Regions from separate parts of the Bradyrhizobium sp. USDA 3364 genome, predicted to be linked through region 1. Evidence: predicted binding sites of a transcription regulator. Region 1 holds the regulator's gene; the other holds the start of a gene.
What was found. The regulator PhoB, encoded in region 1, activates phosphate uptake and scavenging genes when phosphate is short. The targets are predictions, from matches to a motif close to TGTCATNNANCTGTCAT.
Positions count from the first base shown of each region.

Region 1 (4,866 bases):
TTCATCAACGACATCCTGCTCAGCGCGCCCTCGATCATCATCGGCCTGTTCATCTATGGCGCGGTCGTGGTCCCGATGCGCGGCTTCTCGGCGATCGCCGGTGCGCTGGCGCTCGCCGTCATCGTGATCCCGGTCGTGCTGCGCACCACCGAGGACATGCTGCTGCTGGTGCCCAATCCGCTGCGCGAGGCGGCCTCGGCGCTCGGCCTGCCGCGTTCGCTGGTGATCAAGCGGATCGCTTATCGTGCGGCCCGGTCGGGTCTGATCACCGGTGTGCTGCTGGCGACCGCGCGCGTCGCCGGCGAAACCGCGCCGCTGCTGTTCACCGCGCTGTCGAACCAGTTCTTCAGCTGGGATTTGACCAAGACGATGGCCAACCTGCCGGTGACCATCAACAACTTCGTGCAGAGCCCCTACGCCTACTGGAAAGAACTGGCGTGGAGCGGCGCACTGCTCATCACATTCACCGTGCTCGCGTTGAATATCGGCGCGCGTATCCTTGGTGCCGAAAGGGCCGCAAAATGACCGAGCTTTCCGTCTCCACGACTGCCGCGGGCCACGTTCCCCAGGTTCCGCTTCCGGAAGCGCCGCCGAAAGTCACGGTGCGCAACCTCAACTTCTATTACGGCGAGCACCATGCGCTGAAGAACATCAACCTGACGCTGGGCACCAACCGCGTCACGGCGTTCATCGGCCCGTCGGGCTGCGGCAAGTCGACCCTGCTGCGCATCTTCAACCGGATGTATGATCTGTATCCGGGCCAGCGCGCCGTCGGCCAGCTGATGCTGGACCAGACCAACATCCTCGATCCCAAGCTCGACCTCAACCTGCTGCGCGCGCGGGTCGGCATGGTGTTCCAGAAGCCGACGCCGTTTCCGATGACGATCTACGAGAACATCGCATTCGGCATCCGCCTCTACGAGAAGATCTCGAAGTCCGAGATGGACGACCGGGTCGAGAAGGCGCTGCGCGGCGGCGCGCTGTGGAACGAGGTCAAGGACAAGCTGAACGCCTCCGGCCTGTCGCTCTCCGGCGGCCAGCAGCAGCGGCTGTGCATCGCGCGCACCGTGGCGGTGCGTCCCGAGGTGATCCTGTTCGACGAGCCGTGCTCGGCGCTCGATCCGATCTCGACCGCCAAGGTCGAGGAGCTGATCCAGGAGCTCTCCGAGGACTACACGATCGCGATCGTCACCCACAACATGCAGCAGGCGGCGCGCGTCTCCGACAAGACCGCCTTCATGTATCTCGGCGAGCTGATCGAGTTCGACGACACCAACAAGATCTTCACCTCCCCGAGCGATCGGCGCACCCAGGACTACATCACCGGCCGGTTTGGTTGACCGGGCTGAGGAGACAAGCGATGGCTTCTGAACATACCGCCAAGGCATTCGACAGCGACCTGCAGGAGTTGACCCGCCTGGTCGCCGAGATGGGCGGCCTCGTCGAACGGATGATTACCGAATCGGTCGATGCGCTGATCCGTCGCGACGTCGCGCTCGGCAAGCGCGTGGTCGCCGCCGACATCGACATCGACAATCTGCAGCGCGTCATCGAAGAGCGCGCGGTGCTGACGATCGCCCGCCGCCAGCCGATGGCGATCGACCTGCGCGAGATCGTCAGCGCGATGCGAGTCGCCACCGACCTCGAGCGGATCGGCGACCTCGCCAAGAACATGGGCAAGCGCGTCGCGGCGCTGGAGAGCGATTTCCAGCCGTTGAAGCTGATCCGCGGCCTGGAGCACATGACCGACCTCGTGCTGTCGCAGGTCAAGTCGGTGCTCGACGCCTACGCCGCGCACGATCTGCCGGCGGCGATGAACGTCTGGAAGGGCGACGAGGAGGTCGACGCGATCTGCACCTCGCTGTTCCGCGAACTGCTCACCTACATGATGGAGGATCCGCGCAACATCTCGTTCTGCATCCATCTGATGTTCTGCGCCAAGAACATCGAGCGCATCGGCGACCACGCCACCAATATCGCCGAGACCGTGTTCTACATGATCGAGGGCCAGCAGATCACCGACAAGCGCCCCAAGGGCGACATGACGACTTTTGCCACCACGGTGCCGGGTAACTAGGGCATGATCTCCAATAGCGGAAACCGGATTGTCTTCGCGACAAAGCGTTTGCGCGAGGATCGTGCTCGAGAGAAGTGAGCGTTTCGGTTTGCGTCTGGGCAACGGATCACCACAAAGAAAGAACTTAGACCGATGAGCGCACGCATTCTGGTAGTCGAAGACGAGGAAGCGCTGACGACGCTGTTGCGCTACAACCTCGATGCGGAAGGCTACGATGTCGAAACGGTTGGGCGCGGCGACGATGCCGACACCCGTCTGAAGGAGCGCGTCCCCGACCTCGTGGTGCTCGATTGGATGCTGCCGGGCCTGTCCGGCATCGAGCTGTGCCGCCGCCTGCGGGCGCGGCCCGAAACCAAGCAGCTTCCGATCATCATGCTGACCGCGCGCGGCGAGGAGAGCGAGCGCGTGCGCGGGCTTGCTACCGGCGCCGACGATTACATCGTCAAGCCGTTCTCGGTGCCGGAACTGCTGGCGCGGGTGAAGGGCCTGCTGCGCCGCGCGAGCCCGGAGCGGCTGGCGACCGTGCTGACCTATGGCGACATCGAGCTCGACCGCGAGAAGCGCCGCGTGGCGCGCTCGGGCCGTCCGATCGATCTCGGTCCGACCGAGTATCGTTTGCTCGAGTTCTTCCTCGAGCATCCCGGCCGCGTGTTCAGCCGCGAGCAGCTTCTCGACAGCGTCTGGGGCCGCGACATCTACATCGATGAGCGCACCGTCGACGTGCATATCGGCCGCCTGCGCAAGCTGCTCAATCCGGGCCGCGAGCAGGACCCGATCCGCACCGTGCGCGGCGCCGGCTATGCGCTCGACGACCGGTTTGCCAAAGCCGAGCCGCAACCGTAACGGCGGCTGGTGATGTGAGTTGGTTCGCTATCACGTGAGGTGAGCACACTGTCTGGCTCCCTCCCCCCTTGCGGGGGAGGGTGGGGAGAGGGGTGAGCCCCGGGCTGTGGCGTAAGGCGTGTAGCGACGTCCTCAACCGAACCGACGGTGCATTCTTCGCGATCGATAATCAGCGGAGCAAGCGGTACCCCTCTCCCCAACCCTCCCCCGCAAGGGGGGGGGGAGGGAGCCCGACGTGCGTGCTCACCTCACGTCGTGCGCTGCGCTCCATCCGGGCTACGCATCACACAAAAAATCCCCGCTTGCGCGGGGATTTGTTTTGCAGTCCAGGCTAGCTTCCCGAGTGCTACTTGATCTGTGGTTTCGCCGACGGCCGGCGGCGATCGGCGGCGGGCTGGTAGGCGACGCGCGAGTGATGCGCGCAATAGGGCAGGCCGGCGAGCGCCTTGCCGCCGCAGAAGAAGAATTCCGGGCTCGAGGGATCGCCGACCGGCCAGTGACAGGTGGCCTCGTTGAGCTCGAGCAGCGACAGCCGCTGGCTCATCGGCACCACGTTGTCGTAGGAGATCGGATCGGGCTCCATCTCGACCTCGAAGGCGTGCGCGAGCGCGGTGTTGCCGCGCGAGACCGGGCGCGCCACCCGCATCATGTGCTGAGCGGGACGCGCCTTGCGCTGCCGCGGCGCCGCCGTGGAGGGTGCTTTGGCGCGACCGGAGAGGCCGAGCCGGTGCACTTTGCCGATCACGGCGTTTCGCGTCACATTGCCAAGTTCCGCTGCGATCTGGCTGGCCGAAAGGCCAGACTCCCAGAGCTTCTTCAGCTGCTCGACGCGATCGTCGGACCAGGTCAATACCGTCATCGCATTCTTCCTTTCGCATGGCGCCGGCCAGTCATTGGAGCGGCGCTGCGAGCCAAATCTGGACAAATATCCCTGCGGCCAGAATCCCTTAGCCCTCGCCGGGCACGGTGTTGCGCCCGAACGTTTACGCGAGACACGAAGGCTACTTAGAGGGTCCAGTACTGCCGCACGAGATGTCGTACCCGACAGGCCAAACGCTACAATATGGCGTGACTCTGGCGCAAGAGTCCGCGGCCGTGCGTCCACATGTTCCAGCACAGTTAAGCATTGCAATGAGGCTTTTCCACCGCACCGGAATGCTACGGATTGTGTACGCTGCGCATCGCAGGAAGGCCGGCAAACGGCGGCTCCTGGCGATTGACACTGACCCGCCGCAGCATAGAATGTTGGCCACGTGCCGCCCGCAAAGGCGGCCGTTTTGTTTTCCGAAGCTGGCCGTTGCTGCGCTGGCGTCAATGCGCGCGGCAATTGTCGGCCTCAAACCGGCAGTGAACGCCATGACCAACGTTGCCTCGTCGCATCTGCTCCCCGTCTTCGCCCGGGTCGATCTCGGCTTCGAGCGCGGTGAGGGCGCCTGGCTGATCGCAACCAACGGCGACCGCTATCTCGACTTCACCTCGGGCGTCGCGGTGAACGCGCTCGGGCACGCGCATCCGCATCTGGTCAAGGCGCTGCAGGAGCAGGCGACCAAGCTCTGGCACATGTCGAACCTGTTCAAGAGCCCGGACGGCGAGGCGCTGGCCGCGCGGCTCTGCGAGCAGAGCTTTGCCGACTTCGTGTTCTTCTGCAATTCCGGCGCGGAAGCGATGGAGGGCGTGATCAAGCTGGTCCGTCATCATCACTTCTCCAAGGGCCACCCCGAGCGCTACCGCATCATCACCTTCGAAGGCGCCTTCCACGGCCGCACGCTGGGCACGCTGGCTGCGACCGGCTCGGCGAAATATCTCGAAGGCTTCGGCCCGCCGATGGATGGCTTCGACCAGGTGCCGCACGGCGACATCGAGGCGGTCAAGAAGGCGATCGGCCCGCACACCGCCGGCATCCTGATCGAGCCGATCCAGGGCGAGGGCGGCGTACGCTCGGCGCC
Region 1 is NZ_JBSRYG010000002.1:1,844,215-1,849,080, reverse strand. It holds gene pstA (phosphate ABC transporter permease PstA) at 1-525, shown strand, start outside; gene pstB (phosphate ABC transporter ATP-binding protein PstB) at 522-1,340, shown strand; gene phoU (phosphate signaling complex protein PhoU) at 1,361-2,077, shown strand; gene phoB (phosphate regulon transcriptional regulator PhoB) at 2,210-2,920, shown strand; gene ACVILL_RS08590 (GcrA family cell cycle regulator) at 3,267-3,779, opposite strand; gene ACVILL_RS08585 (acetylornithine transaminase) at 4,277-4,866, shown strand, end outside.

Region 2 (4,866 bases), 3.6 Mb from region 1:
AGTCGGTGACGCAGTTGAAGAACACCTCGCTGGTCTCGATCATCGCGGTGCCCGATCTCGTCTACAACGCGACGCTGATCAATGCCGACACCTACCGGCCGCTCGAGGTCTACACCATCGTGGCGCTGATCTATTTTGCGATCCTGTTTCCGTCGACGCTGGTGGCGCGCCGGCTGGAGCGCGGGCTGACCTACGACAAGGTGTGATCTTTCTTGCCTCTCCCTTTGTGGGAGAGGTCGGATCGCATGCAGCGAAGCGGAATGCGATCCGGGTGAGGGGTAATGCTTCCTCGTGGGACCTGAGACCCTCACCCGGCGCGTTGCGCCGACCTCTCCCGGAGGGAGAGGTGACAGGCGGAGCTCAGACCGAGCAAGAGCTAATCGTCAGATATTCAACTCCACCGGCACGTCCTCGGGCTTGACGCCGGCGAGGCCGAGGCCCTTGACGAACCACTCGCGCATCTGGCCGATGCCACGATTGTAGTCGATCCACACCGAGAGGAAATCGCGCCAGCGCTTGTCCTGTTCGCGGCGCACCGCCGTGCCGCTCGCGATCGTCACCGAGGGCGACGCCAGGATCTTGTAGGTGCCGAGGTTCGGGTTCTTGGCGATCGCGGTCAGCCCGAGCACCAGCGCGTTGACCACGCAATCGACGCGGCCCGACGACATCTCCAGCATCACCTCGTCGCGCGACTTCAGCGACTTGATGGTGGCGTTCGGCGCAAACCGCCGCGCCACCGCCTCGTTGGCCGAGCCGACGTCGACCGCGATCTTGACCTCGGGCTTGTTGATGTCGGCCCAGATTTTGGCCTCCAGCCCCTTCTTCAGCATCGCGCCGAACGGGTGCGGGAACACCAGATTGGTGAAATCCACCACCAGCGCGCGCTGCGGCGTCGGGTTGAGCGCGAAGCCGAGGTCGATCTTGTTGGCCTGCAGATCGAGAATGGAATTGCCGTAGGTCGACTCGACATATTCCAGCTTGACGTCGAGCAGTTTCGCCAGATCGTTGGCCATCTCGATCGAGAAGCCGGACCACGTGCCGGTGGCGAGGTCCTTGTTGAAATAGGGCAACTCGCCCGGCAGCACCGCGATCCGCAGCACCTTGTTGGCGCGAATGCGATCCAGCGTGTTGTCGGCTTGGGTCTGCGCCGAGGCCGGCGTTGCCATCGCGGCCGCGAGCGCCGCGCCGCTGCCGATCCCGAGCGCATAGCGCAGCGCGTCGCGGCGATCTTCGGAAATCTTCACGTCATCGGATTGAGTCAAGCGGGCCTCCCTGCACCAGATCGCCGAAGCCTAGCGTCGGGTTCCGGCGCCAGCAAGGGCACGCGCCTGCACCATTGGTAGGCGATGGGGTGCCTATCTGTTCACCACACCCCGCGCGTCCCCCGGTTTGCGTGTCCGGAAAATCCTCATGGTGGGGAGCGCGAAAGCGCGTCTCGAACCATGAGGTCCCGCTGGTGGCCTCGTCCTTCGAGACGCTTGCTGCGCAAGCTCCTCAGGATGAGGAGACAGACCGGTTGTGACGCACCCGGCCTCAATACCGTCCCGGCACATACATCTCCGGCGGGATCGGGCCGCGGTGATAGTCGGGGTTGCGCACGCGCGGCGGCAGCACCACCGGCTGGTGCGTGACCGCCTGATACGGAATCTGGCTCAACAGATGCGAGATGCAGTTGAGCCGGGCGCGCTTCTTGTCGACGGCATCGACGATCCACCACGGTGAATCAGCCAGGTGGGTGCGCTCCAGCATCGTCTCCTTGGCCTTGGTGTAGAGCTCCCAGCGGGTCCGCGCCTCGACGTCCATCGGGCTCAGCTTCCACTGCTTCAGCGGATCCTGGATCCGCATCGAGAACCGGAACGCCTGTTCCTCGTCGGTGATCGAGAACCAGTATTTCAGCAGGATGGTGCCGGAGCGGATCAGCATGCGCTCGAAGTCCGGCACCGAGTTGAAGAATTCCTCATACTGTTCGTCGGAGCAGAACCCCATCACCTTCTCGACGCCGGCGCGGTTGTACCAGCTGCGGTCGAACAGCACGATCTCGCCGCCGGCCGGCAGATGCGAGACGTAGCGCTGGAAGTACCATTGCGTGCGCTCGCGCTCGTTCGGCGCCGGCAGTGCCGCGATGCGGCAGACGCGCGGGTTGAGCCGCTGGGTGATGCGCTTGATGACGCCGCCCTTGCCGGCGGAATCGCGGCCCTCGAACAGCACGACGACCTTCTTCTTCTCGTGCTGCACCCAGTCCTGCAGCTTGACCAACTCGCCCTGCAGCCGCAGCAATTCGCGGAAGTAGAACTTCCGGTCGATCGACGGCTTTCCGGCCCCATCGTGGTCGAGCTCGTCGAGCCTCATGTCGTCGAGCTCGAGCTCGAGTTCCTCGTCGAGGCTGTCGGCCATCTCCTGGTGGATGCGGGCGCGCAGAGCTTCTTCGCGCAAGGCTTCATCTCGGGAGGCTTCGTCGGTGAGGTCGGAGGCGGTCATGAAGGTCCGTCTTTCAGTGTGTTAGTTGGATCGACGGGAGCATTGACGGGCGATGTTACCCCTCTATGACAATGCCATGACCGCTGTTTCACGCCGCCACCGGGACTGTGCTAACAACCGCCAACAAGACAAAAAAGGGAGACACCGATGATTTCGCTCACGCCAAAAGACGTCCTGCCGGAGGACGGCACCGCCGGCACGCTGGTCGGACGGGTCTGGCTGCCGCAGGCCGGCGGGCCCGCCGTGGTCGCGGTGCGGCCGGACGGCGTGTTCGACGTCACGGCGCGGTTCCCAACCGTCAGCGCGCTGTGCGAGGAGAGCGATCCCGCAGGCGCATTGCGCGCCACGCGCGGCGAGCGGATCGGCGAGTTGGAGGCGATCCTCGCCAACACGCCGCCCGATGGCCGCGACGCGACAAAGCCGCATCTGCTCGCGCCGGTCGACCTCCAGGTCCTGAAAGCCGCCGGCGTCACCTTCGCGATCTCGATGCTGGAGCGCGTGATCGAGGAGCGGGCGCGCGGCAATCCGTCCTCGGCGGATGCGATCCGCAAGGAGGTGGTGCGACTGGTCGGCGACGATCTCTCGAAGCTGAAGCCCGGCTCCGAACAGGCGATGCGGCTGAAGCAGGTGCTGATCGATCAGAACGCCTGGAGCCAGTATCTCGAGGTCGGCATCGGCCCGGACGCTGAAGTGTTCACCAAGGCGCCGACGCTGTCCTCGGTCGGGTCAGGCATGGATGCCGGGCTGCATCCGAAGTCGACCTGGAACAATCCGGAGCCGGAGGTCGTGCTGGTCGTCTCGGGCCGTGGCAAGATCGTCGGCGCCGCGCTCGGCAACGACGTCAATCTGCGCGACTTCGAGGGCCGCTCGGCGCTGCTGCTGTCGAAAGCCAAGGACAACAACGCCTCCTGCGCGATCGGTCCGCTGCTCCGGCTGTTCGATCAGACCTTCTCGCTCGACGACGTGAGACAGATGGATGTCGGTCTCACCGTGAAAGGCGTGGACGGCTTCGTGCTCGAGGGCCATTCCTCGATCTCAAAGATCAGCCGCGACCCGACCGACCTGGTCGCGCAGACCATCGGCCCCGTGCATCAATACCCCGATGGTTTTGCGCTGTTCCTCGGCACGATGTTCGCGCCGGTGAAGGACCGCGACGCCAAGGGTGAGGGCTTTACCCACAGGCGCGACGACATCGTCACCATCGCCGCGCCGCAGCTCGGCAAGCTCGTCAACCGGATGCGCAACAGCGACGAGTGCGAGCCCTGGACCTTCGGCGTCGGCGCGCTGATGAAGAACCTGGCGCAGCGCAAGCTGCTGTGAGGTGAGGGCGATGGTCAGGCTCCCTCCCCAGCAAGGGGGAGGGAGGGAACCCTTCCGCCGGTGGGCACCTCACATGATCGCTGCACCGATCCGCGACTGGATCGTCGGGCGATCGGCAGCGACGCCGGGCTAAGACGTGCTAGCGTTTGCTGAAGCCGCCGGCGTTATCGAACATGTTCAGAAACCTGGGCGGAAGATCAATGGCGCGCCGCAACTTCGGCGCGCGCAGATGTGCGAAATTCAGAGCGACCGCTTGTCGCGCTTTCATGTGAACCAGTTCATCCTCGTTCACGCTGATCCGTTTCAGCATATTGGCTCGACGCGAGCAGAAGGAGTCGCGGACATGAGCGAGCAGCCATCAAACGGAATGCCCGATTGGCTCACAACGGATATGCTGGTGATTGCCGTCTCACTGGCAATCATCGTGATCGGCATTTGGATTGCGCCGTAGCCTGGTTGCTCCCGCGGAGCCTAAAGGCCCATCATCCGGAAGATCATGCCGCCGATATTCGGACCGTGACGGTGGTGGCGGCGATGATGGCTTCGCGGCGGTTCGTCGCCGCTCGCAGCCATCGCCGTCCTGCCGCCGTCGCGCTCGGGGCCGACCGCGTCGAACGCGGCCTTCTGCTCGTCGCTGAGTGCGTTGTAGAAGGTGTCGAGCGCCGGACGTACCGTCCCGATCGCCTGCAGCATGGCATCGAGCCTCGCTGCGACTGCCGCAAGCCGTGCCGGTGGCGTGCGCGCATCGGTGGGCGGACAGGACGATTTCAGGGTGTCCTCGGCCTTCGTTGCCGCATCCCGCAAGGCGTCGAGGCTCGCCCGCTGGGCGTCGGTTGGCTTGACATTGCTGTCGATGACGTCGCCGGGCCACGCGATGGCGGCGGGTTGCGCCGCGTTGCAACTGCCGTTGCCTGACGTCGCTTCGCGCCCGCTGCGTTGCCGATCTGCCGCCAGCGCGGTCACCTTCGCTTTCTGATCGTCGCTGAGCAGCGCGTAGAATTTCTCCAGCGCCGGCTGCAGGATGCCCACCGCGTCGCGCATGGCCTGGACGCGCTGCTGCATCGAGGC
Region 2 is NZ_JBSRYG010000002.1:5,412,877-5,417,742, forward strand. It holds gene ACVILL_RS25530 (amino acid ABC transporter permease) at 1-206, shown strand, start outside; gene ACVILL_RS25535 (transporter substrate-binding domain-containing protein) at 384-1,262, opposite strand; gene ppk2 (polyphosphate kinase 2) at 1,534-2,478, opposite strand; gene ACVILL_RS25545 (fumarylacetoacetate hydrolase family protein) at 2,626-3,798, shown strand; gene ACVILL_RS25550 (hypothetical protein) at 3,935-4,249, shown strand; gene ACVILL_RS25555 (Spy/CpxP family protein refolding chaperone) at 4,270-4,866, opposite strand, start outside.
Region 2: the regulator PhoB is predicted to act here: its motif matches at 2,544-2,560, upstream of ppk2 (polyphosphate kinase 2).